One region of the Arthrobacter sp. J156 genome, then DNA from elsewhere that is predicted to be linked to it. Evidence: riboswitches for the same ligand, from Rfam matches in the RefSeq annotation. Region 1 holds a riboswitch; each other region holds the start of a gene.
What was found. A riboswitch is a leader RNA that binds a small molecule or an ion and turns the genes downstream of it on or off. The one in region 1 is predicted to bind S-adenosylmethionine.

Region 1 (5,759 bases):
ACGCGACGACGATGGTCTTGGTGGGGCCGTTGCGGTTCTTGGCCACGATGATGTCCGCCTCGCCGGCCCGCGGGGACTCCTTGTCGTAGACGTCCTCGCGGTGCAGCAGGATCACCATGTCGGCGTCCTGCTCGATCGAGCCCGACTCGCGCAGGTCGGAGACCATGGGGCGCTTGTCCGTGCGCTGCTCCGAACCACGGTTGAGCTGGGACAGGGCGACGACCGGCACGTCGAGCTCCTTGGCGAGGAGCTTGAGCGCACGCGAGAACTCGGAGACCTCCTGCTGGCGGGACTCGACGCGCTTGCCGGAGCTCATGAGCTGGAGGTAGTCGAGCACCACGAGCTTGAGGTCGTGGCGCTGCTTGAGCCGGCGGCACTTGGCGCGGATCTCCATGAGCGACATGTTCGGCGAGTCGTCGATGAAGAGCGGCGCCTCGTTGAGCCGGCCCATCGTGGTGGCGATCTTGCCCCACTGCTCGTCCTTGATGGTGCCCTTGCGCAGGTCCTGCAGCCCGATGCTCGCCTCCGCCGAGAGCAGGCGCATCGCGATCTCGTTGCGGCCCATCTCGAGGGAGAAGACGACGGTCGTGAGGTTGTTCTTGATGGCCGCCGAACGGGCGATGTCGAGCGAGAACACCGACTTTCCGACGGCGGGGCGCGCGGCGACGACGATCATCTGGCCGCCGTGCAGGCCCTGCGTGAGCTCGTCGAGCTCGTAGAGCCCCGTGGGGACGCCCGTCATGCCCTCCCCGCGGCTGCCGGCGGACTCGATCTCGTCCACCGTGCTCTCCATGACGTCCCGCAGCGGCACGTAGTCCTCGGCCGTGCGGCGCTCGGCGACGGCGTAGATCTCCGCTTGCGCCTGGTTGACGATCTCGTCGACCTCGCCGTCGTGGGAATAGCCCATCTGGACGATCTTGGTGCCGGCGTCGACGAGGCGCCGCAGGACGGCGCGCTCGCGGACGATCTCCGCGTAGAAGCCCGCGTTGGCCGCCGTGGGCACGGACTGGATGAGGGTGTGCAGGTAGGCGGGGCCGCCGATGCGGGAGATCTCGCCGCGCTTGGTGAGCAGGTCCGAGACGGTGACCGCGTCGGCGGGCTCGCCGCGGCCGTAGAGGTCGATGATGGCCTCGAAGATCGACTCGTGGGCCGGGCGGTAGAAGTCGATCCCGCGGAGCACCTCCACGCAGTCGGCGATGGCGTCCTTGGAGAGCATCATCCCGCCGAGCACGCTCTGTTCGGCGACGAGGTCCTGCGGCGGGGTGCGCGCGAGGTCGGCGTCCCTCGATCCGCCCTGTTCGGTCTGCGCCAGTGACACGCCGTTCCTTTCGCCCGCTGCCCCGGGGCCGCCGGCGGCGGGCCCATGATGCCCTCCCCAGTATCCCAGCCGCCGCCGCGCGCAGGGAGCGGCATGGACGGCTGTGGATAGTGGTGGAGTGCTGTCACCCTAGCCCCTCTCCCGCCCGTTCCCAAGACAGTTATCCACAGCCCATGTGGAGAAGCTGTGGGAAGAGGGGCCCGTTATGTGCACAGCTTGGGGAGGAAGCTGTGGATGAAATGCCAATTTCAGAATCAATCCGGCTCTGACTAGGTAAAACATCCTCTGCTAGCTGTTGGTGGAAGAAAGTTTGTCATCAACATTCAGGTGCCACTTGCAGGTTTCGTTGGGGAAAACCCTCCGCTGGAACGGCGTTCTCCACAGGTGACCGGCCGGTATCCACAGACACGCCCGGGATCTGTGCACGAACGGCCGGGCGTGTGGTTGTTCCGGGCGTCCCGGCGCTGGGATACTGGGGCATGGCCGATCCCGAAGCCCGTGGGCCCCGTCCCGGGCGGGAATCAACGACGCTGGGAGCCCCGACATGGAACTGATGGCCACGATCCTCATCTGGACGGCGCTGATCGTCGGCGCAGCCGCCCTCATCCGCTGGGTGTTCGTCACGCGGCCCCGCAACGAGCTCAACGAGGCCGACGTCTACATCCAGCGGCTCAATGCGGAGGCCGCGCAACACCAGCTCGACGACGCACGCAAGGCCGACGAGCTCCGCCGGGCCACGACCGAGCGCACGCTCGCCGCCCAGCGCGCGGCACGGGAGCGCAGCGGCCGGCCGGAGGTGCCCACCACGCGCGGACCCGGCATCAGCGCCTCGCGGACCTCGGCCGAGGCGGCTCCGAGCGACCCGACGGCTTTCGGGCGGCGCACGGCGGTCGATCCGACGGCGGCCCCGAGCGCCTCCAACGCCGACTACCAGGCGGTCCTCGAACTCGTGCGGCGGGGCCAGCACATCGCCGCGATCAAGAAGGTCCGCCAGGACACGGGGATCTCGCTGACCGAAGCCAAGCAGTTCATCGACTCGCTCGCGGGGAAGTAGCGCCGGACCGGGAACCGCTTCCCCGACGGGTTCCTCGACGAACCTCGTCCTAGACGAACGTCTCGGAGTGGAGGCGGCGGAACGCCGAGCCGTGGAAGACGAGCGGCGCGTTCGCCCCGTCGTGCGTGGCGTGGCCGTGGACGCGCAGCAGGACGACGGTGTGGTCCCCGGCCGGGATCTCCTGCTCGATGCTGCAGTCAAGCCACAGCGAGGCGTCGTGGAGGAAGAGGGCGCCCTCGTCCGTGGAGTCGAGCCGGAGCCCGGCGAAGCGGTCCCCCGACTTCGAGGCGATCTGCTTGCAGACGCCGTCGTGCCCCTCGCCGAGGATCGAGACGCCGATGCGGGCCGAGTCGCGCAGCTTCGGCCACGTGCGGGAGCTGTTCTGGGCGGAGAACAGGACGAGCGGGGGCTCGAGCGAGACGCCGACGGTGAAGGACGAGGCGACGATCCCCTGCGGCTGGTCGTCGACGATCGCGCACAGCGCGGCGATCCCGGACGGGTGCTGGGCAAAGGCGTTGCGCAGGGTATTGGGGCTGAGGTCCTGGGACAGGGACATGGCTTCCTCCGGTGTGCGGCACACCGGGGCGCGCACCCTCAGGGTGCACCGTCGATGCGCGGTACTTGCCGCACCGGGGCATCCGGCCGGCCGAATCATCACCTGGAGCACCCCACTACCGTGAGAGGGTTGCCGGCCGACGAGCCAGGGCTTGGATGTCGACACTCTTGATTCACCACCAACGCTAGGCACACCCGGACGGGCGGGTCAAAGGTCGGCGCAACATTTCGCAAGGAGGGCCCGAACGCGGAAGGACCCCCGTCCACCAGGGACGGAGGTCCTTCACGGGCTCCGGAGAGGCTCCGGGACCGGGATGCTACTTCTTCTTCGCCGGGACGACCTGCAGGTCGATCGTGGCGGAGACGTCCTCGTGCAGGCGCACGGTGGCCTGGTAGTTGCCGAGCGACTTGATGTGCTCCGGCAGCTCGACCTTGCGCTTGTCGATGGATCCGAGGCCGGCCGACTCGACGGCCTTCGCGACGTCCTCGGCCTTGACGGTGCCGAACAGGCGTCCGGACTCGCCGGCCTTGACGGTCAGCTTGACCGGCTTGCCGGTCAGCGACGCGGCGAGCTGCTGCGCATCCTCGAGGGAGGCAACGGCGCGCGCGGCGCGGGCGGCCTTGATCGACTCGACCTGCTTCTCGCCGCCCTTGGTCCAGGTGATGGCGAAGCCGCGGGGGAGAAGGTAGTTACGGGCGTAACCGTTCTTCACCTCGACGATGTCGCCAGCGGTGCCAAGACCCGTCACTTCGTGGGTCAGAATGAGCTTTGCCATGGTGTGTTTCCCCTTCCCTAGCCGCGGCCAGCGCCGGAGTAAGGCAGCAGGGCAACCTCGCGCGCGTTCTTGATGGCCTGGGCGATCTTGCGCTGCTCCTGGACGGAGACGCCGGTCACGCGACGGGCACGGATCTTTCCGCGGTCGGAGATGAACTTGCGCAGCAAGGCGACGTCCTTGTAGTCGATGACGGTGATGTCAGCGGCCTTCAAGGGATTGGACTTTGGTTTGGGCTTACGGAGTTCAGCCTTAGCCATCGTGGAGCTCCTTTATCAGGTGGAGCCCGCAGAACTGTTCTGCGGGATGGTGGATATATCTAGGTGTTTAGAAGGGCGGTTCGTCGTTGCCCGGGTTGCTGCCCCAGCCGCCGCTGCCGGCGGTCGAGGGAGAGGACCAGGGGTCCTCGGCCGGGGCGTTGTTCCAGCCGCCGGAAGACGCGCCGGAGCCCGCGCCGGCGTTGCCGCCGCCGAAGCCTCCCGCGTTGCCGCCGCCGAATCCGCCGGAGTTTCCTCCGTCGAACCCGCCGCCGCCACCGCCGCCACCGCGCTGGACGCGCTTGACGGTCGCGGAGGCGTACCGCAGCGAGGGGCCGATCTCGTCGACCTCAAGCTCGATCACGGTGCGCTTTTCGCCTTCCTTGGTTTCGTAGGAACGCGACTTCAGCCGGCCCTGGGCGATGACGCGCATGCCCTTGGTCAGCGTCTCGGCGACATTCTCGGCAGCCTCGCGCCACACCGACGCGCGGAGGAACAGCGTTTCGCCGTCCTTCCACTCGTTGCTCTGGCGGTCGAAGGTCCGGGGGGTCGAGGCAATGGTGAAGTTCGCCACTGCGGACCCCGACGGGGTGAAACGAAGTTCCGGGTCGCCGGTGAGATTACCGATGACCGTGATGACGGTCTCGCCTGCCATGGTGCCTCCTCTGGTCGGTTTCTACTGCGGTTCCGCGCAGACTACTCTGCGGAGACCTTCTGGTCTTCCGGGCGGATGATCTTGGTGCGCAGGATCGTCTCGGTGAGAGACAGCTGGCGGTCAAGCTCGGCGGAAGTGGCCGGGGTGGCGGTGAAGTTGACCACGGCGTAGATCGCCTCGGTCTTCTTCTTGATCTCGTAGGCCAGACGACGGCGGCCCCAGATGTCGACGTTGTCGATGGTCCCGCCATCGTTGCGGACGACGTCCAGGAACTTGCCGAGGGTCGGCTCCACGGTACGCTCGTCGACCTCGGGGTCGATCAGTACCATCAGCTCGTAAGCACGCATGTGAACCCACCTCCTTTGGGCTAAACGGTCACGGTCTTTCCGTAACAGGAGGTTCTTTGCGTTGGCTGTCCCGCCGGCCCGCGAACCGGGCACGGCACAAACAGCCTGAACCATCCTACCGGATGCCTCCCGATCCACCCTAAACGCCCGGGCGCCGCCGCGGGACGCCTGTGAGGGGCCTTCCGCAGGGCGCCCTACGCGGCTCCCCCGCCCGCCATCCAGTCCGGCAGCAGCAGTCCCATGCAGACGGCGTCGATCCGCTGCCCGTCGTAGACGAGGGCCGCCCGGCGGAGGCCCTCGACCTCGAACCCGGCCTTCTCGTAGACGCGCTGCGCCCGCGGGTTGAAGGCGTAGACCTCGAGGCCGATCCGGAACAGCTCCGTCTCGGTGAAGGCGTAGCCGAGCAGCGTGCGCAGCGCCGCGGTGCCCAGGCCGCGGTCCCGCCCGCCCGGCCCGATGAGCATGCGCAGGTTGCAGGACTGGTTGGCCGGCTCCCACTCGTTGAGCACGATCTCCCCCACGCAGCCCCCGCCCTCCGCGTCGACGACGGCGAGGTCGAGCCGGTCGGGCTGCGCGGCGCGGCCGCGGTAGCAGGCGGCCGTCGCCTCGTCGATCCGGGGCGAGGCCGCCGCGGCCGCCGCGGAATCGTGCACGGATCCGGTCAGCCGCAGCACCTCGGGGTCGGCGAGCACGGGGCCCATGGCCTCGATGTCCTCGTCCGTGAACGGACGCAGCAGCACGGGCCCGCCGTCGAGCACGGGCTTGTGCGCGAACGCCGTCCCTGCCCGTCCACCATCCGC
Region 2 (5,759 bases), 410 kb from region 1:
GTGATCGCGTAGGCGAGGTTGAAGCCGTCGACGTCGGTCTCGTCGACCCAGGAGATCAGCTCCTCGGCCACCGAGGCCCCGGAGCCGACGATCCGCGGACCCATGCCGCCGATCCCGGCGAACGCCGCGAGGTCGCGGACCGTCCACGCGCTGCCGTCGTCCTTGCGCGCCTGCTGGAAGTTCGCGACGGCGGACTGGATCGCGTTCGACTCCACGTCCCCGATCGGGGAATCCAGCTCGTAGCGGGACAAATCGATCCCGAGCCAGCCGGAGAGCAGGACGAGGGCCCCCTCGTCGGAGGCGTAGGACTGGTACTCGTCGTGCTTGGCCCGGGCCTCGGCGTCCGTGGCGGCGGTGATGACGGTGAGCATCGTGTAGATCCGCACGTCGTGGCGGTCCCTGCCCGCGGCCTCGACGGCGTCGCGGATGCGGGCCACGGAGGCGCGCAGCAGCTCCTTGGTGGGCGCCCCCACGAAGACGGCCTCGGCGTTTCCGGCCGCGAACCCGATGCCCCGCGGGGAGGCCCCGGCCTGGTAGACGACGGGGACGCGCTGCGGGCTCGGCTCGGTGATCGCGATGCCCGGGACCTTGAAGAAGCGGCCCTCGTGCCGGATCGGATGGACCTTGGAGGGATCCGTGAAGACGCCCGCCGCGCGGTCGCGGACCACGGCGTCGTCCTCCCACGAGCCCTCGAGCAGCTTGTAGACGACCTCGAGGTACTCGTCCGCGTGGTCGTAGCGGGCATCGTGCTCGAGCTGGTCCTCCTGGCCCATGTTGCGCGCGGCCGAGGGCAGGTAGCCGGTGACGACGTTCCATCCCACGCGGCCGCCCGTGAGGTGGTCCAGTGTCGCGAGCCGGCGGGAGAACGGGTACGGGTGCTCGTAGGCGGTGCCCGCGGTGACGCCGAAGCCGAGGTGCTCGGTGACGAGGGCCATCGCGGAGACCAGCAGGAACGGGTCGTTGACGGGGACCTGCGTGCCCTGCCGCAGCGCCGCCTCGTCCGAGGCCCCGTAGACGTCGTAGGTGCCCAGGACGTCCGCGATGAACACACCGTCGAAGAGGCCCTTCTCCAGGGTCTTGGCGAGGTCTGCCCAGTAGCGCAGGGTGTTGTACTCGGCCGAGCGGTCCTGCGGGTGGCGCCACAGGCCCGGGGACTGGTGGCCCACGCAGTTCATGTCGAAGGCGTTGAAGCGGACGTGTCGGCGTTGCGGAATGCTCATGGGGTCCTCCTGGACGGGTCCGTCCCGGCGGTGCCGGACGGGACGGGTTCTGCGGACGGGGGCGCCGACGGGGCGGCGCGGAGGGCCGCGGGCGGCGCTGACGGTGGCATGCGGCGTCCTACGCGTAGCGGACCGGGACGTCGCCGACGGACTCGAACCACGCCGGCGCGGTGCCGTTGACCTCGTAGTCCCCGACGATGCGGGCCTTGTAGATGGCGGGATTGTGGGTGGCGATGGTCCGGGCGTTGCGCCAGTGCCGGTCCAGGTTGCAGCCGGCGGCCGTCGAGGACGCGCCGAGCCCGTCGAAGAGCTTGGACGCCGAGGACAGGACGATCGGCTGGACCACGGTCTGGGCCCGATCCGCGACGAGCTCGCAGACCGCGAAGCGCTCCTCGGGGCGCAGCCCCGGATCGGCGAGGACGGCCTCGACCTCCTGGACGGCGGCGACGACGACGGAGTCCACGGCGAAAGCGTTCGCCGAGATCTCCCCGATCACCTGCAGGACCTGCGGCTCCCGCCGCGGCGGCACGCCCGTCCCCGTGCTGAACGCGCGCGTGCGGGCCTGCACGGCCGAGCGGGCGTCGGCGAGCGCGGCGCGGCAGATGCCGGCCTGGACGGCGAGCAGGACCAGCTGGAACACGGCGGACTCGGGGTGGGCGGCCAGGTCCTCGGGGCCGAGCAGGGTGTCGACGGGGACGTCCTCGAAGTGGGTCGAGCCGGTGCCCGTGAGCTGCTGGCCGAAGCCGTCCCAGTCGTCGAAGATCTTCACGCCCGAGTGCTGGGTCGAGACGATCCCGACGTGCCGCCCCTCCGCGGACGGATGCGAGGCGGCGACGGCGACCCAGTCGGCGAAGATCGTTCCGGTGCAGTAGTACTTCTTCCCGCTGATCCGCAGCCGCCCCTCGCCGGCCTCGGCGAAGACGGTGTTGTGCCCGCCGAGGGGGTTGCCGCCGCGCTCGGTGTAGGCGTTGCCGACGAGCTGGCCGGCCGTGAAGCGCGCGAACCAGCGCTCCCGCACGGCCTCGTCGGGATGCTTCAGGACGAGCTCGGTGAAGCCGATGTGCGCGCGCAGCAGGTGCGCGACCTGGGAGTCGGCCTCCGCGAGCTCGATCAGCAGGCGGAACGTGTCCGTCAGCGAGGCCCCGTGGCCGCCGTGCTCCCGCGGGACGCGCAAGGCGCCGAAGCGGGCCCGGTTGAGCCAGCCCACCTGCTCGAACGGCAGGATGCGCTGGGCGTCCCGCTGGGCGGCTCCCGCGGCGATCTCCGCGAACACGGGGCGGAACTGCGCCGCGAGCTCCTCGTAGGCCTCCCCCACGGGGACGCCCGGCGTGAGCTTGAGCAGGTGGCGCGGTTGCGGCGCGGATTCGTCGACGGGCAGGCCCTCGGCGACGTGGACGGTGTCGAAGGCGTCGGTGGTCCCGGGCAAAGAAGTCATGGCGATCTCCATCGGTCCTGGCGGTAGCACCTTCCTCCCGTTCCCGGGAAGGGGTTGCTGCGGCGTCACGGAGCCAGATCTCTCGGCCGCTCTGGATGGTTTGTTGCGTCCATTCTGGACACGATCGCGGCCCGGACGCGAACGCGACGGCCTCCGGACCGGCCCGCCCGGGGCGCCGAGCACGGCGAACGGATCGAACATCAGGGCGGGGAAACCGCCAAACAACGCGGATTCTTCACCGACCGACCTCCTCGGACGGACCCCGCGAAACAATTCGCAACGAAGACGCCATTCTTTGCCGCGCCGCCGTCATGTGACGTTCACTGGAAGGGCAACCATCCAGAGCGGCCGAGAGATCTGGCTCGACGACGCCGCAGCAACCACCCCGACCGGGACCGGTGCTACCGCCAGGACCGATGGAGATGATCATGACCGCTGCACCCGCCCCCACGACCGCCGGGCCCGCACGCCTTGTGGCGCCGGAGTCCCCGGGCCCGACCGGACGCCCCGGGACGCCTCGGACCGCCGCCGGGGCCGCGCTGCCCGTCGCCTTCGAGGCCCTCACCCGCTCGTTCGGCTCCGGCGACTCCGCGCGCACCGTCCTGGCCGGCATCGACTTCGAGGTCGCCGCGGGCGAGGTCCTGGCGATCCTCGGCCCCTCCGGCTGCGGCAAGTCGACCCTGCTGCGCGCCGTCGCCGGGCTCGACGCTCCCACCTCCGGGCGCGTGGCGATCGGCACGGAGCCGGTCAACGGCCTCGACGAGCGCACCGCCGTCGCCTTCCAGGAACCCCGGCTCCTGCCGTGGCAGTCGGTCCGCGCCAACGTCGAGCTCGGGCTGCCGCGCGGCACGTCGAAGGCGGAGGCCGCCCAGCGCGTCGACGAACTGCTCGAGCTCGTCGAGCTCGGACCCTACGCCGGCCACCGTCCGCGCGAGATCTCCGGGGGCATGGCGCAGCGCACCTCGCTGGCCCGCGCGCTCGCCCGCCGCCCCGGCGTCCTGCTCCTCGACGAGCCGTTCGGCGCCCTCGACGCCCTGACCCGGCTCAAGATGCAGGACCTGCTCCTGGACATCCACCGCGCCCACCCGGCCACCGTCCTGCTCGTCACCCACGACGTCGACGAGGCCCTCCAGCTGGCCGACCGGATCCTGGTGCTCGGCCCCACCGGGAGCGGCCAGGGAGCGGGAATCGCCCAGGTCCTCGAGGTCCCCGGCGAGCGCCCGCGGGACCGCGCCTCGGCCGAGCTCGCCGCGCTGCGCTCCTCCCTCCTGGAGACGCTCGGCGTCGACCCGCACCGCCGCTGAACCACACCCGCACGACTTCCGGCCCCGCGCCGCGCCCGAGCCGGGCGGCCCCGGGAAGCCGGGCCCCGGCGTCGTTCCCTGGACGCCGCCCGCCATCACCACCACAGCAAAGGACCGTTCCATGACCCGCACCGCTTCCGCCCACCTGTCCCGCCGCCGCCTCCTGGGCCTCGGCACCGCCGGCGCCGCCGCCGTCCTGCTCGCCGCCTGCGCCGGCGAGGGATCCGGGCAGGCCGGGGCCGCCACGGCCGCCGGCGACGCCGCGGGATCCGGCGCCACCACCCTGAACATCGACTTCGCCACCTACAACCCGCTGAGCCTGGTCATCAAGGAGAAGGGCTGGCTGGAAGCCACGCTCGCCGACCGCGGCGTCACCGTGAACTGGATCCAGTCCGCCGGCTCGAACAAGGCCAACGAGGCGCTGCGCGCCGGCGCGATCGACGTCGGCTCGACCGCAGGCTCCGCCGCCCTCCTGGCCCGCGCCAACGGTTCGCCGATCAAGGTCGTCAGCCTCTACTCGCAGCCGGAATGGGCCGCGCTCGTCGTCCCCTCCGGATCGACCATCACCTCCGTGGAGGAGCTCAAGGGCAAGCAGATCGCCGCCACCAAGGGCACCGACCCCTACTTCTTCCTCGTCCAGGCGCTCGAGGAGGCCGGGCTGTCCATCAACGACGTCACGGTGCAGAACCTGCAGCACGCCGACGGACGCGCCGCCCTCGAGAACGGCTCCGTGGACGCGTGGGCCGGGCTCGACCCGATCATGGCGGGGGCCGAGGAGGCCGGCGCGACGCTGCTCTACCGCAACCTCGACTTCAACACCTACGGATTCCTCAACGCCACCGAGGAGTTCCTGGAGGCCTCCCCCGAGCTCGCGCAGGCCGTCATCGACGCCTACGAGAAGGCCCGCGGATGGGCCGCCGAGAACCCGGAGGAGACGGCCTCCATCCTCGCCGGCGTCGCCGGGCTGGACCAGGCCGTCGCGGACAAGGTCATCCTCGAGCGCTCCAACCTCGACGTCGACCCCGTACCCGGCGAGGCCCAGGTCACCGTCCTCACGGCGATCGCCCCGACCCTCGTGGACACGGGCGACGTCAAGACCCAGGCCGACGTCGACGAGGCCATCGCGAGCATCGTCGAGGCGTCCTTCGCCGGGAAGGCCGACGCCTCCACCATCAAGGAGGCGTGATGGCGTTCGGCCCCAACACGAGCACCGTCGCCGAGGAGGCGATCGCCCGCGGCACGGCCGGGGGATCCGCCGGCACCGGGAGTTCCGGCCCGCGGCGTGGCACGGCCGGCGGGAAGCGGCGCGGGCGGCGCGTGCTGCTCGGCGCCGTCGTCCCGCTGCTCCTGCTCGCGCTGTGGCAGGCGTCGAGCACGCTCGGCTGGGTGAGCGAGAACCGCCTGCCGGCCCCGTTGTCCGTGCTCTCGGCCGGCGTGGACCTGGCCGAGCGCGGCGAGCTGTGGACGCACATCGGCATCTCCGTGCAGCGCGTCCTGCTGGGCTTCGGCATCGGCGCCGCGCTGGGCCTGGCCGTCGGCTCGCTCGTCGGGCTCTCGCGGCGGGCCGACGCGCTCCTGGGACCCACGATCGGGGCGTTCCGCGCCGTGCCGTCCCTGGCCTGGGTGCCTCTGTTGATCCTGTGGCTGAAGATCGGCGAGGACTCGAAGGTCACGCTCATCGCGATCGGCGCGTTCTTCCCGATCTTCACCACGATCTACCTGGCCCTGCGGCACGTGGACAAGAACCTCGTCGAGGCCGCCCGCGCGTTCGGCCTCAAGGGGCTTCGCCTGCTGACCACC
Region 3 (5,759 bases), 1.4 Mb from region 1:
CGAGGGCCCGGTGCTGCCGTAGCAGCCGCCGACCATGTTGGCGGCGACGACGAAGTACCGCTCCGTGTCGATGGTCCGACCCGGGCCGATGAAGCCGTCCCACCACCCGGGTTCCGCCCCGTCCCCGCGCGCCACGTGGGTGTCCCCCGTCAGGGCGTGCTGCAGCAGGACCGCGTTCGATGCGTCGGCGTTGAGCCTCCCCCACGTCTCGTAGGCGAGGTCCACGGCGGGCAGGAACCCCCCGGTCTCGAAGGCGAAGGCGCCCGTGCGCAGCACGCGCAGGATGCCGTCGCCGGAGGGCACGCCGGACGGGGCGGCCGCCTGGCCGCCCCGTCCGATCGTGCCGCGTGCGGTGTCGACGTCGATGCTCACTTCACCGCTTCGAGGTCGGCGGCCGGAGCGTCGGCGGCGGAGGCCGCCGCGAAGCCGCCCTCCAGGTCCGCGATGATGTCGTCCACGTGCTCGATGCCCACGGCGATCCGGACCAGGCCGGGCGTGACGCCGGCCGAGCGGCGTTCCTGCTCGGTCAGCTGCGCGTGCGTGGTCGACGCCGGGTGGATGGCCAGGGAGCGCACGTCGCCGATGTTGGCGACGTGGGAGTGCAGCTGCAGCCCGTCGATGAAGGCCTGGCCCGCGGCGGCACCGCCGGCCAGTTCGAACGCGATCACGGCTCCCGTGCCGCGCGGACCGTACTTGCGTCCGCGCTCGAACCACGGGCTCGAGGGCAGCCCCGCATAGGCGACCGACACGACGTCGGAACGCGCCTCGAGCCACTCGGCGACCTTCTGGGCGTTGGCGACGTGGCGCTCGACCCGCAGGCTCAGGGTCTCGAGGCCCTGCGCGATCAGGAAGGCGTTGAAGGGCGCCACCGAGGAACCGAGGTCGCGCAGCAACTGCACGCGGGCCTTGAGGATGTAGGCGAGGTTGGCCCCGAGGATCCCGTCCACGCCGAGGTCGCGGGCGAAGACCAGTCCGTTGTAGGACTCGTCCGGGGTGTTGAAGCCCGGGAACCGCTCCGGATCCGCGGCGTAGTCGAAGCGGCCGGCGTCCACGATCACGCCGGCGATCGCCGTGCCGTGGCCGCCGAGGTACTTGGTCGCCGAGTGGATGACGACGTCGGCGCCCCACTCGATCGGGCGGACCAGGTACGGGGTGGACAGCGTGTTGTCCACGAGCAGCGGCACGCCGGCCTCGTGGGCCGCCGCGCTCACGCCCTCGATGTCCAGCACGTCCTGGCGCGGATTGGAGACGACTTCCCCGAAGAAGGCCTTGGTGTTGGGCTTGACGGCGTCGCGCCACAGCCCCAGGTCGTCCGGGTCGGCGACGAAGGTGACTTCGACGCCGAGGCGGGCGAGCGTGTGCTTGAGCAGGTTCTGCGTCCCGCCATAGAGGCTCGGGCTGGCCACGATGTGGTCGCCGGCGCCCGCGACGTTCAGGATCGCGAACGTCGTCGCGGCCTGCCCCGAGGACAGGAGCAGCGCGCCGACGCCGCCCTCGAGGTCCGCGATGCGGTTCTCCACGGCCTCCTGCGTGGGGTTGCCGATGCGCGTGTAGATCGGTTCGAGCTCGGCCAGCGCGAAGCGGGCCGCGGCGCTCTCGGCGCTCGGGAAGACGAACGAGGTGGTCTGGTAGATCGGCAGGGCCCGGGCGCCCGTGGCCGCGTCCGGACTCTGGCCGGCGTGGATCTGGCGCGTCTCGAAGTTCCAGTGGTTGGACATGGTGGCTTCCCTTCCATCGAAGGGCCGTTCCCCCGTCCGGCGGCCGTGCCTGCCGACGGGGTCGTGACCCGCGCTTGCCGGGCATCGGGATTGATGCTCGGCCCGGTCCTCACCCGGGGCACCCCACCGCGAGTGGAGGGTTGCCGGCCAGCAAACCGGGGTTTAGCGCTGGCACTCATGACCTGGGATCCAGTCTGGCCCGGGAGCGGGCGGGGCCGCAAGCGGCGCCGCGCGAATATGACGCGGCGTGAAAGCGGACGCGCCTCCGCGGCCGCCACAAGCAAGGGGAGCCTAAGTCGAGACCCACATCACAAAGTGCCATCATGAACCCATGATGAGGTTGGACCATGTTTCATATGCGTGCGGACAGGACGGTCTGGCGGCCACGGCGGCCAGGATCGAAGAACAGCTGGGGCTTGAATCGGTCAAGGGCGGTGTCCATCCGCGGTTCGGGACGCGGAACGTGATCTTCCCGCTCGAGAACAAGCAGTACCTCGAGGTCGTCGAGGTCCTGAACCATCCGGCCTCGGACAAGGCCCCGTTCGGGCAGGCCGTGAGGGCCCGCTCGGAAATGGGCGGCGGCTGGATGGGCTGGTGCGTGGCGGTGGAGGACCTCGCCCCCTTCGAGGAGCGGCTCGGACGCGCCTCGGTCCCCGGCAATCGCAAGTTCCCCGACGGCCGCGAGCTCACGTGGCAGCAGATCGGCATCAAGGGCCTGATCGCCGACCCGCAGGTGCCCTACATGCTGCGCTGGGACGACGGCACCGAGGAGCTGCACCCCTCCAAGGCGCTGGATCCGGCCGGCCGGATCAGCCGCATCGCGATCGCCGGTTCCGTCGAACGCGTCCGCGAGTGGCTCGGCACGCCGGAGAAGAACCCGCTCGAGGGAGTGGACGTCGAGTGGCAGGCCCCGAACGGCACCCCCGGCATCCTGTCCGTGACCTTCGAGACGCCGAACGGCCCGGTCACCCTCTAGCCCACGGCCCGCAAGGCGGGCCCGCTAGGAACCGATGCCGATCGCGGGCCCCAGGAGCGCGTATCCGACGAACCCGGCCGAGTCCAGGAGCGCGTGGGCGATCACGAGCGGCATGACCCGGCCGTAGCGGTGGTAGAACCAGCCGAAGGCGAGTCCCATGAGGGCGTTGCCGATGAACGGCCCGAACCCCTGGTAGAGGTGGTAGCTGCCGCGGAACAGCGCGCTGGCGACGATGACGGCCCAGGGGCCCCAGCCGATCCGGCGCAACACGTGGAAGAGGAAGCCGACGACGACGACCTCCTCGAGGATCCCGTGGCGCACCGCGGAGAGGACGAGCACGGGGATGGTCCACCAGAACGGATCCAGGGCCGCGGGGACGATCGCCGTGGTGATGCCCAGGGCCCGGCCCGCCGCGTAGACGCCGAGCGTGCCGACGCCGATCGCCCCGAACAGGAGCAGGCCCCAGCCGGCGTCGGGCCACGGGCGGCGGCCATCGAAGCCGAACAGCCGGAAGCCGTTGCGTCCGGCCTGGTGCAGGAAGAAGAAGACGAGCGCGACGGGTACGAGCGAGAAGCCGATGTCGAGGAGCTGGTACGTCAGGTCGAAGTACTGCCGGTCGTTCAGGCTCGTGTTCATGCGCGTCGTCTGCTGCGCGAGCGGCTCCCGGGACAGCTTGTCCAGCAGGTTCACAACGGCGTAGACGGCGGACTGGCCGAGCGAGAGGGCCAGGACCAGAAGCAGCTGGGCCCGCAGCATGTTCCGCTCGGTGCCCACGGCGGGCGGCTCGGGGTGCTTCATGGTCACCCAGCCTACGGCCCCTGCGGCCCCGGGGCGGCACCGAGCTCCCCCCTGCGCCGGAAGCGGTGGCCCCCGGGCACGGAACAGCCCGGCGGCTCCGCGTGGTGGCGCGCTTCCGCCGGGCTGTCCGTGGCCCGTGGCCGGTGGTGCCTGCTAGGCCAGGGCCGCGACCGCGGCGTCGTAGTCCGGTTCCTGGCCGGTCTCGGGGACGAGCTCGGTGTGCAGCACGGTGCGGTCCGCATCCAGGACGACGACGGAGCGCGCGTGCAGGCCCGCCAGCGGGCCGTCGATCAGCGTGGTGCCGTAGTCCTGCCCGAACGCGGAGCGGAAGGTGGAACCGGCCACGACATTCTCGATGCCCTCGGCGCCGCAGAAGCGGGACAGGGCGAACGGCAGGTCGGCGGAGACGCACACGACGGCGGTGTTCTCGAGCGAGGCGGCGAGTTCGTTGAAGCGGCGCACGCTCGCGGCGCAGACGCCCGTGTCGATGCTCGGGAAGATGTTCAGGACGACCCGGCGCCCGGCCAGGTCCTCGCTGCTCAGCGCGGACAGGTCCGCGGCGGTGAGCTCGAAGCCCGGGGCGGTGGTGCCGGCGGTCGGAAGCTCGCCGATGGTCTGGACGGGGGTTCCCCTGAATGCGGTGGTTGCCATGACTCCTGTCTATCACGGACGGCCCGGCGTCACGGTCCGTGCTACGCGCCGCCCTGCGCCGCGTCGGCGGCCGGCCGCTCGTCGTCGGCCGCGTCCTCGGCCACGACGACCTCGTAGCCGGCGCCCTCGAGCAGCGCACGCTGTGCCTCGTCCAGGTCGGCGTCGGTCACGACGTGGCCGAACCGCGCGCCCTCGAGCGAGACGAACGCGCGCCGGCCGATCTTGGAGGAATCCGCGACGACGTAGGCGCGGGCCGCCCGGGCCGCCATGAGCGAGTTGACCGCCGCTTCGGCCTCGTCGTGGACCGTCGGGCCCTCCGCGTCGATCCCGCCGACGCCGATGAAGGCCAGGTCCAGGCTGACGCGCTGCAGCGACTGCTCGGCAAAGGAGCCCACGAGCTCGTACGAGCTGGGGTTGAGCACGCCGCCCGTGGCCATGACCTTGACGTGGCTGCGGACCGCGAGCGTCGTGGCGATGTTGACCGAGTTCGTGACCACCGTGATGCCGGGCTGCCCGGAGGGATCGGCGAGGTCCTCCCGCAGGCCGAGGTGCGTCGCGATCGCGCTGCACGTCGTGCCGCCGGTCAGCCCGATGCTCATCCCCGGTGACACGAGCGAGCCGGCGAAGGCCGCGATCGCCCGCTTGCGTCCGGCCGCCGCGTCCCGCGTGTACTTCCCGGGCAGGTCGAAGGAGAGGGTGTTCGTCGTCGCCCCGCCGTGCGTGCGGGTCAGGAGGCGCTGCGCGGCGAGGGAGTCGAGGTCGCGCCGGGCCGTCGCGGGCGAGATACCGAGCCGATCGACGACGTCGCCGACTTCCAGCTGGCCCTCCTCCGCGAGGAGGTTGAGGATCTCCCTCAGGCGTTCACTGCGTTGCATTCCCGCTCCTTGTCGCTCCCGCGCCCACCGCGCGCCGCCCTAGCAGCATATCTAGCGGGCGGCCGGCACGGCGCGGTCCGCGCCGGCGAAGAGCGTCAGGAGCCGCGCGGCCTCCGCGGACATCGCGCGGCGGCCCTCGGCGAGGTACTTGCGCGAGTCGACGAGTGCCGGGTGGGCGTCGAGGTGCGCGCGGACGGCCTCGGTGAAGAAGCGGTTCAGATGCGTGGAGACGTTGATCTTGCGCATGCCCGCCGCGATGACCGCGGAAATCACCTCGTCGGGACGCCGGAGAAGCCGTGCAGCACGAGCGGGACGTCCAGCGCGGCGTCGAGCCGGGCGATGAGCTCCAGGTCCAGAGAGGCGCTGCGCTCGAGCATCGCGTGGGAGGAGCCGACGGCCACGGCGAGCGCGTCCACTCCGGTCTGCTCGGCGAAGGCCGCCGCCTCCCCCGGGTCGGTCCGCACCCCCGGCGCATGGGCTCCGTCCTTGCCCCCGACCTTGCCCAGCTCGGCCTCGACGTACACGCCGCGCTCGTGCGCGTAGGCGACGACGCGGCGCGTCGCGGCGACGTTGTCGGCGTAGTCGAGGTGGGCGCCGTCGTACATCACGGAGCCGAAGCCGAGGTCGACGGCGGCGAGCGCGAGCTCCTCGCTCTCGGCGTGGTCGAGGTGGACGGCGACGGGCACGGTCGCGCCGCGGGCGGCCGCGAGGCACGCGGCGGCGATGGGCTCGAGCGCACCG
Region 4 (5,759 bases), 400 kb from region 1:
GACGCCGGGTGCAGCACCAGGGTGCGCGCGTCGCCGATGTTGGCCAGGTGGCTCGCGAGCTGCAGCGCCTCGATGAAGCGCGCCCCGGCCTCGCGGCCCCCGGCCACGCCGAAGCTGAACACTGAGCCGACGCCGAGCGGCAGCAGCTCCTGCGCGCGGGCGTGCTGCGGGTGGGACTCGAGTCCGGCGAAGTTCACATAGGACACGCGCGGATCGGCCTCGAGCCACTCGGCCACGCGGCGCGCGTTCGCCAGGTGCGCGTCCATGCGCTGCGGCAGCGTCTCCACACCCTGCAGGAGCTGGAACGCGGACTGGGCCGGCAGCGACGGGCCGATGTCCCGCAGCTGCTCCGAACGCAGCTTGGTCAGGAAGCCGTACTCGCCGAAGTTGCCCCACCAGGACACGTTGCCGTAGCTCGGCACCGGTTCCGTCATGGTCGGGAACTTCCCGTTGCCCCAGTCGAAGCGGCCGGACTCGACGACGACGCCGCCGAGCGTGGTGCCGTGCCCGCCGAGGAACTTGGTGGCGGAGTGGATGACGATGTCCGCCCCGTGCTCGATGGGGCGCAGGATGTACGGCGGGGTGAGGGTCGAGTCGACGATGAGCGGGATGCCCGCTGCGCGCGCGACCTTCGCGAGGCCCGCCAGGTCCGCGATGTCGCCCGAGGGGTTCGCGACGACCTCGGTGTAGAGGGCCTTGGTGTTCTCCCGGATCGCGGCCGCGAAGTCCGCGGCGTCGTTGCTGTCCACGAACGTGGTGTCCACCCCGAAGCGGCGCAGCGTGACGTCGAGCTGGGTGATGGTGCCGCCGTAGAGCTTCGAGGAGGCCACGATGTGGTCCCCGGCCTGCGTCAGCGCGGCGAAGGTGATGAACTCCGCGGCCATCCCGGAGGACGTCGCCACGGCGCCGATGCCGCCCTCGAGGGACGCGATGCGCTCCTCGAACGCCGCCACGGTGGGGTTGCCGATGCGGGAGTAGATGTTGCCGTACTTCTGCAGGGCGAACAGGTTCGCGGCGTCGTCGGTGTCCTTGAACACGAACGACGTCGACTGGTAGATGGGCACCGCGCGGGCGCCGTGCTCGGCGTCGGGCGTGCCGCCGGCGTGCAGGGCGCGGGTGCGGAATCCGAACTGGTGGTCCGACATCTAGGCGGTGGCTCCTTCGAGGTGGGTTTCCGGCAGCAGCTCCGTGTTGAGCTCGGTGCCGTGGGCTCGGGCGAGGTCCGCCTCTAGCTCGCGGACGATCGGGAGGACCTCGCGGCCGAACGCGCCGAGCTCCTCCTGGAAGTGCAGGTAGCCGGTCAGGAGCAGGTTCACGCCGATCTTCTTGAACGCGATGATCCGCTCGGCGATCTGCTCCGGGGTGCCGATGAGCTGGGTGCGGAAGCCGTCGTTGTACTGGACCAGGTCCTCGAACGTGGAGTCCTCCCACATGCCCTTGCCGTCCTTCGTGGACTGCCCGGCCTCCTTCACGGCGGCGGCGAAGCCCTCGACGGCGGGGCGGTGGGCCTTGTCGATGATCTCGCGCAGCGTGTCCCTGGCTTCCGCCTCGGTGTCGCGGGAGATGACGAAGCCGTTGATGCCGAAGCGCGGCTTGGCGGCCGCGGTGCGCCCCCCGGACTCCGCGGCCTTGAGCACGCCGGCGATGTTGTCCTGGAAGCCCTCGAGCGAGCGGCCGTTGGAGAAGTACCAGTCGGCGGCGTGGCCCGCGGCGGCCTGCGCGGCGGTCGAGTTGCCGCCGAAGAAAATCTCCGGGTGGGCCCGGCCCGGCAGATCCAGCGGCGCCGGGTTCAGGGTGAAGTCCTTGATGTTGTAGTACTGCCCGGAGTGGCTGAAGCCCTGCTGGGTCCACAGGCCACGCAGCACGTTGATGAACTCCTCGGTCCGCACGTAGCGCTCGTCGTGGTCCAGCCACTCGAGGCCGAAGTTCACGAACTCGTCCTTGAGCCAGCCGGAGACGACGTTCACGGCCGAGCGGCCGCCGGAGAGGTGGTCCGCGGTGATGATGAACTTGGCCAGCACGCCCGGGTGCCACATGCCCGGGTGGACGGCCGAGATCACCTTGAGCCGCTCGGTGGCGCCGAGCAGGGCCAGCGAGAAGCTCGTGGCCTCGTGCTGCTTGTCCGCGCCGTAGCTCGCGGCGTAGCGGGTCTGGGTCAGTGCGTACTCGAAGCCGGAGTCCTCCGCGATGCGGGCCAGCTTCTTGTTGTATTCGAACTCCCAGTTGGTGCGCTGCTCGATGGTCGAGACCACGAGCCCACCCGAGACGTTGGGCACCCAGTAGGCGAACTTGAGCGGTGTTTCCAGGTCGGCGACCCGGCTGACGGCGGTGTTCTCGGTCATGTGGGGGACTCCTTCGATCCTTGGTCGGATGGCGTGCGGCGTAGGCGGTTCCCGGGCAACGGCGCACCCTCCGGCGGCGGGCCGTGCGGGGGAAGAAGGCTGGCGCGTTCTCCATCGCTTCTGGCAGGAGCACCGTTCCGGCGGATTCCGGAGGGTTGCTGCGGCGTCATCGATCCAGATCTCTCGGCCGCTCGGGATGGTTGACCTTCAGTGTGTCAGCGAGCCGCCGATCCATCAAAGAATGTTGAGCCGGATTGCGTCGTGCCGGGCGCGGGCCGAAGATCCTGCGACGGCGCGGCGGCCGGGTGCGTCACGGGACGACGGCGGGGCGCGGGCCGGGAGGTCCGCTGGCTACGCTGGGGGCATGGCACAACGCATCGTCCTGGTCCGGCACGGGCAGACCCCGTGGAACTTCGAGGGGCGCCTGCAGGGCCAGGTGGACATCCCGCTCAACGCGGCCGGCCGCGCGCAGGCGCGCCAGGCGGGGCGGCAGCTGGCGGAGGAGTACGACGCCGGATCCTGGGACGCGGTCGTCGCCTCGCCTCTGGGGCGGGCGGCGGAGACCGCCGCGATCATCGCCGCCGAGCTGGGCCTCGAGCCCGGCGAGCCCGAACCGGGCCTCGTGGAGCGCGGCTACGGCGAGGGCGAGGGTGTCGTCGTCACCGGGATGCCGCGCCCCGAGCTGGACGCGCTGCTCTCCACCGCGGAGCCGGAGGCCGAGGTGGTCGAGCGGGGCGTGCGCGCCTTGACCGGCTTGGCCGCCGCCCACCCGGGGCGCGGCCTCGTGGTGGTGGCGCACGGGACGCTCATCCGCCTCGTCGTCGGGCACTTGCAGGGCGCTCCGCAGGCCCGGCTCGAGAACGGCCAGGTCGTGGAGCTCGACCCGGCGTTGCTGCCGGAGCTTGACGCGGTCTGAGGACGCGCGGGGGATCGAGGGTCCCGTCGGGCTACGCCCCGGCGAGGAGCGCCTCGCCGACACCGGCCCTGCGGTAGAACACCTCGCGGCCGGAACGCAGGGGGACGGCCAGCCCGCCCTCGGACATGACCTTGAGGTGGCCGTTGACGGTGCCCGGGGCGAGGTCCAGGGCGCATGCGAGCTGCTTCGTCGTCATCGGGACATCCAGCTGGGCCAGGATCTGCGCCCGTGTGGATCCCAGCAGCCTCGCCAGGGGATCGCCCGGGGCCGCGCCGCTGGACTCCCAGAGCCGGCCCACTCCGCGGGGCGCGTAGGTCAACGTCGGCACGAACGGCGCCGTGTTGAGCACCAGGGTCTCCGGCCAGACGAACGCGTTGGGCACCAGGATCAGGCCGGCCCCGGGTTCAGGCGGATCGATCCCGTCGCAGCCCCGGATGACCTCGAGCCCGCTGGGCGTGCGGACGACGGACGGATGCAGCGTCTTGAACACGTCGCCGATGCCGCCGCGGGCCATCTGGGCCAGCCTCCAGTCGATGTCCTCGAGCAGCAGCGAGCGGAGCCGGGGCCACCAGCGCCGGACAGCCAGCTCCCAATACCACTGGAGTGCTCCGACGGCACGATCGACTGCGGTGTCGACGTCCTCGGCGAGTTCCTCGAGGACGCCACGGGCCCCGGTGTCTTCCTGCCGCCGGAGCAGGGCCGTCAGGTCCCGTTCCCACACGGAGGCCGGGACGGCGGCGACGGCCGTGAGCCCGTCGTGGAAGGTGTCCTGGCGTTCCGGCGTCGGGGTGAGCGAATCGGCCATGAAGCCTGAACGGGGAACGAGTGCGGCGAGGACGCGCAGGTGCCCTTGTGAGGCCGGGTCGTCCGCCGCCGCGAGCGCGCGCCGCGTGCACTCGATCCAGGGGCGGTGGATGGCGGTTCCCTGCTGGAGGGCGCGCAAGCTGGTCACCGTCTCCCACAGGGGAGAGGCCTCGAACCGGATCCGCGTCAGGTCCTCGCTCGTGAGCTTGATGTGCATGGATTCAGCGTATTCCCGGCCGGAACGTCTGACGAGGATTCGGCCAGGACCGAATCGTGGAGCGGGCCGGGCGTCCGGCGGACGCTGGGTCCATGACCACCTTCAGCAGCTCCCGTCGTTCCCCTGTCCCCGTCCATCACGGTGCGGCCGTCGGTCCGGCGACGCCCAGCGGCGGATCCTCCGCGGTCCCGCGTCCCGAGGGCGGGGCGCGCCGCCCGGCACACGCCGTGGACCGCTTCGGCGCGGTCGCCCGCCTCGTTGCGGCCGTGGTCCGGTTCTACCGGGTCAACGCCGTCCGGGCTGCCGCCATAGAATCCGAGCACCTGCGCCTGCGCGAGGACGGCCTCCGCCGGTTCACCGAGGCCTCCGGCGGGCGGCTCTGAGTCCGCGATCGGCGGATCAGCGCTGCTTGAGGGCCTTCCGGCGCTTGCGCCGCTGGGCGCGGAGCGCGATCAGGCGGGCCGCGCCGGCCATCGCCACGACGATGCCGCCGGCGACGGACGCCGCGACCACCGTCAGGCCCATGCTGACCGTGCCCTCCCAGGCGAAGAAACGCAGCGGCGCCGTCGTCTGGTTCTGCGCGACGAAGATGATGAGCAGCACCAGCAGGGCGAGCGCGATGATCGTCGTGGCCCAGATCATGCCCGTGCGCGTCGTCGTCTTGGCGTCGAAGTCGCCGTCGTAGTCGTCCTCGCCGGAGCCGTGCGGATCACGCTCGGCGGGCGGAATGACCTGCGTCGTCTCGGCGTCGTCCACGGGGCGGGTGGCTTCGAGGGCCCCGCTGCCGTCGGCGCCCGGAGTGCCGAGCGTGTCGAAGGGCGCGCCGTCGACCGCGTCGGGGTGCTTGTCCGGGTGGAGCGCGTCGTCGGATCCGGGGTGGGGATTGCTCACGGTGAACCTCGCTTCTGAAGTGTCGTCCGTTCCGAACCTACACCAGCGGGCACCCGCTCCTGCCGCTACCGCCCGGAGCGGCAGATCGCGTCGATCTCCGGAATGCACGGCTCGTTCTGCAGGCTCGTCGTGTCGCCGAGGTCCGTGCCCTCGAACAGCTGCGTGAGCAGCCGGCGCATGATCTTCCCCGAACGGGTCTTCGGCACGTCGGGCACGAACACGATGTCCCGCGGCTTGGCGATCGGCCCGATCTGCTCCGCCACGTGCGCCCGCAGTTCGCGGACGACGGCGGCGCGCGCCTCCTCGCGCCCGTCTCCCGCACCGCCCGGGGCGGGCCGCTCCCCGGAGCCGGGCTCCGGCGTCGTACCCCCTCCCGGGATGAGCGACTTGTCCCGCGGGACCACGAACGCCGTGGCCGCGTGCCCCGTCGTCGGATCCGCCGTCGGGCAGACGCCCGCCTCGACGACGGCCGGGTGGGAGACCAGCGCCGACTCGATCTCGATCGTCGAAAGCAGGTGCCCCGAGACGTTCAGCGCGTCGTCGGTGCGGCCCAGGATCCAGGTGTCGCCATCGTCGTCGAACCGCGCGC

Region 2: another riboswitch for S-adenosylmethionine. It lies ahead of AC0QR5_RS14035 (acyl-CoA dehydrogenase family protein); the one in region 1 lies ahead of AC0QR5_RS12035 (flavin reductase family protein).
Region 3: another riboswitch for S-adenosylmethionine. It lies ahead of AC0QR5_RS01835 (bifunctional o-acetylhomoserine/o-acetylserine sulfhydrylase); the one in region 1 lies ahead of AC0QR5_RS12035 (flavin reductase family protein).
Region 4: another riboswitch for S-adenosylmethionine. It lies ahead of sfnG (dimethylsulfone monooxygenase SfnG); the one in region 1 lies ahead of AC0QR5_RS12035 (flavin reductase family protein).

What each region holds. Positions count from the first base shown of each region.
Region 1 is NZ_CM149650.1:2,620,391-2,626,149, forward strand. It holds gene dnaB (replicative DNA helicase) at 1-1,318, opposite strand, end outside; gene AC0QR5_RS12030 (hypothetical protein) at 1,863-2,372, shown strand; gene AC0QR5_RS12035 (flavin reductase family protein) at 2,422-2,928, opposite strand; SAM riboswitch class IV at 2,985-3,101, opposite strand; gene rplI (50S ribosomal protein L9) at 3,245-3,703, opposite strand; gene rpsR (30S ribosomal protein S18) at 3,721-3,960, opposite strand; gene AC0QR5_RS12050 (single-stranded DNA-binding protein) at 4,028-4,612, opposite strand; gene rpsF (30S ribosomal protein S6) at 4,654-4,959, opposite strand; gene AC0QR5_RS12060 (GNAT family N-acetyltransferase) at 5,154-5,717, opposite strand.
Region 2 is NZ_CM149650.1:3,031,595-3,037,353, reverse strand. It holds gene AC0QR5_RS14040 (LLM class flavin-dependent oxidoreductase) at 1-1,220, opposite strand, end outside; gene AC0QR5_RS14035 (acyl-CoA dehydrogenase family protein) at 1,339-2,655, opposite strand; SAM riboswitch class I at 2,661-2,757, opposite strand; SAM riboswitch class I at 2,988-3,078, shown strand; gene AC0QR5_RS14030 (ABC transporter ATP-binding protein) at 3,084-3,959, shown strand; gene AC0QR5_RS14025 (aliphatic sulfonate ABC transporter substrate-binding protein) at 4,081-5,145, shown strand; gene AC0QR5_RS14020 (ABC transporter permease) at 5,145-5,759, shown strand, end outside.
Region 3 is NZ_CM149650.1:388,781-394,539, reverse strand. It holds gene metX (homoserine O-acetyltransferase MetX) at 1-339, opposite strand, end outside; gene AC0QR5_RS01835 (bifunctional o-acetylhomoserine/o-acetylserine sulfhydrylase) at 369-1,718, opposite strand; SAM riboswitch class IV at 1,784-1,901, opposite strand; gene AC0QR5_RS01830 (VOC family protein) at 2,050-2,694, shown strand; gene AC0QR5_RS01825 (CPBP family intramembrane glutamic endopeptidase) at 2,719-3,492, opposite strand; gene tpx (thiol peroxidase) at 3,646-4,143, opposite strand; gene AC0QR5_RS01815 (DeoR/GlpR family DNA-binding transcription regulator) at 4,185-5,018, opposite strand; partial or broken gene AC0QR5_RS01810 (class II fructose-bisphosphate aldolase) at 5,070-5,759, opposite strand, start outside.
Region 4 is NZ_CM149650.1:3,023,858-3,029,616, forward strand. It holds gene AC0QR5_RS13985 (O-acetylhomoserine aminocarboxypropyltransferase/cysteine synthase family protein) at 1-1,145, opposite strand, end outside; gene sfnG (dimethylsulfone monooxygenase SfnG) at 1,146-2,342, opposite strand; SAM riboswitch class I at 2,451-2,545, opposite strand; gene AC0QR5_RS13995 (histidine phosphatase family protein) at 2,707-3,258, shown strand; gene AC0QR5_RS14000 (ArsR/SmtB family transcription factor) at 3,290-4,279, opposite strand; gene AC0QR5_RS14005 (hypothetical protein) at 4,372-4,662, shown strand; gene AC0QR5_RS14010 (lipopolysaccharide assembly protein LapA domain-containing protein) at 4,679-5,170, opposite strand; gene AC0QR5_RS14015 (acetate--CoA ligase) at 5,236-5,759, opposite strand, start outside.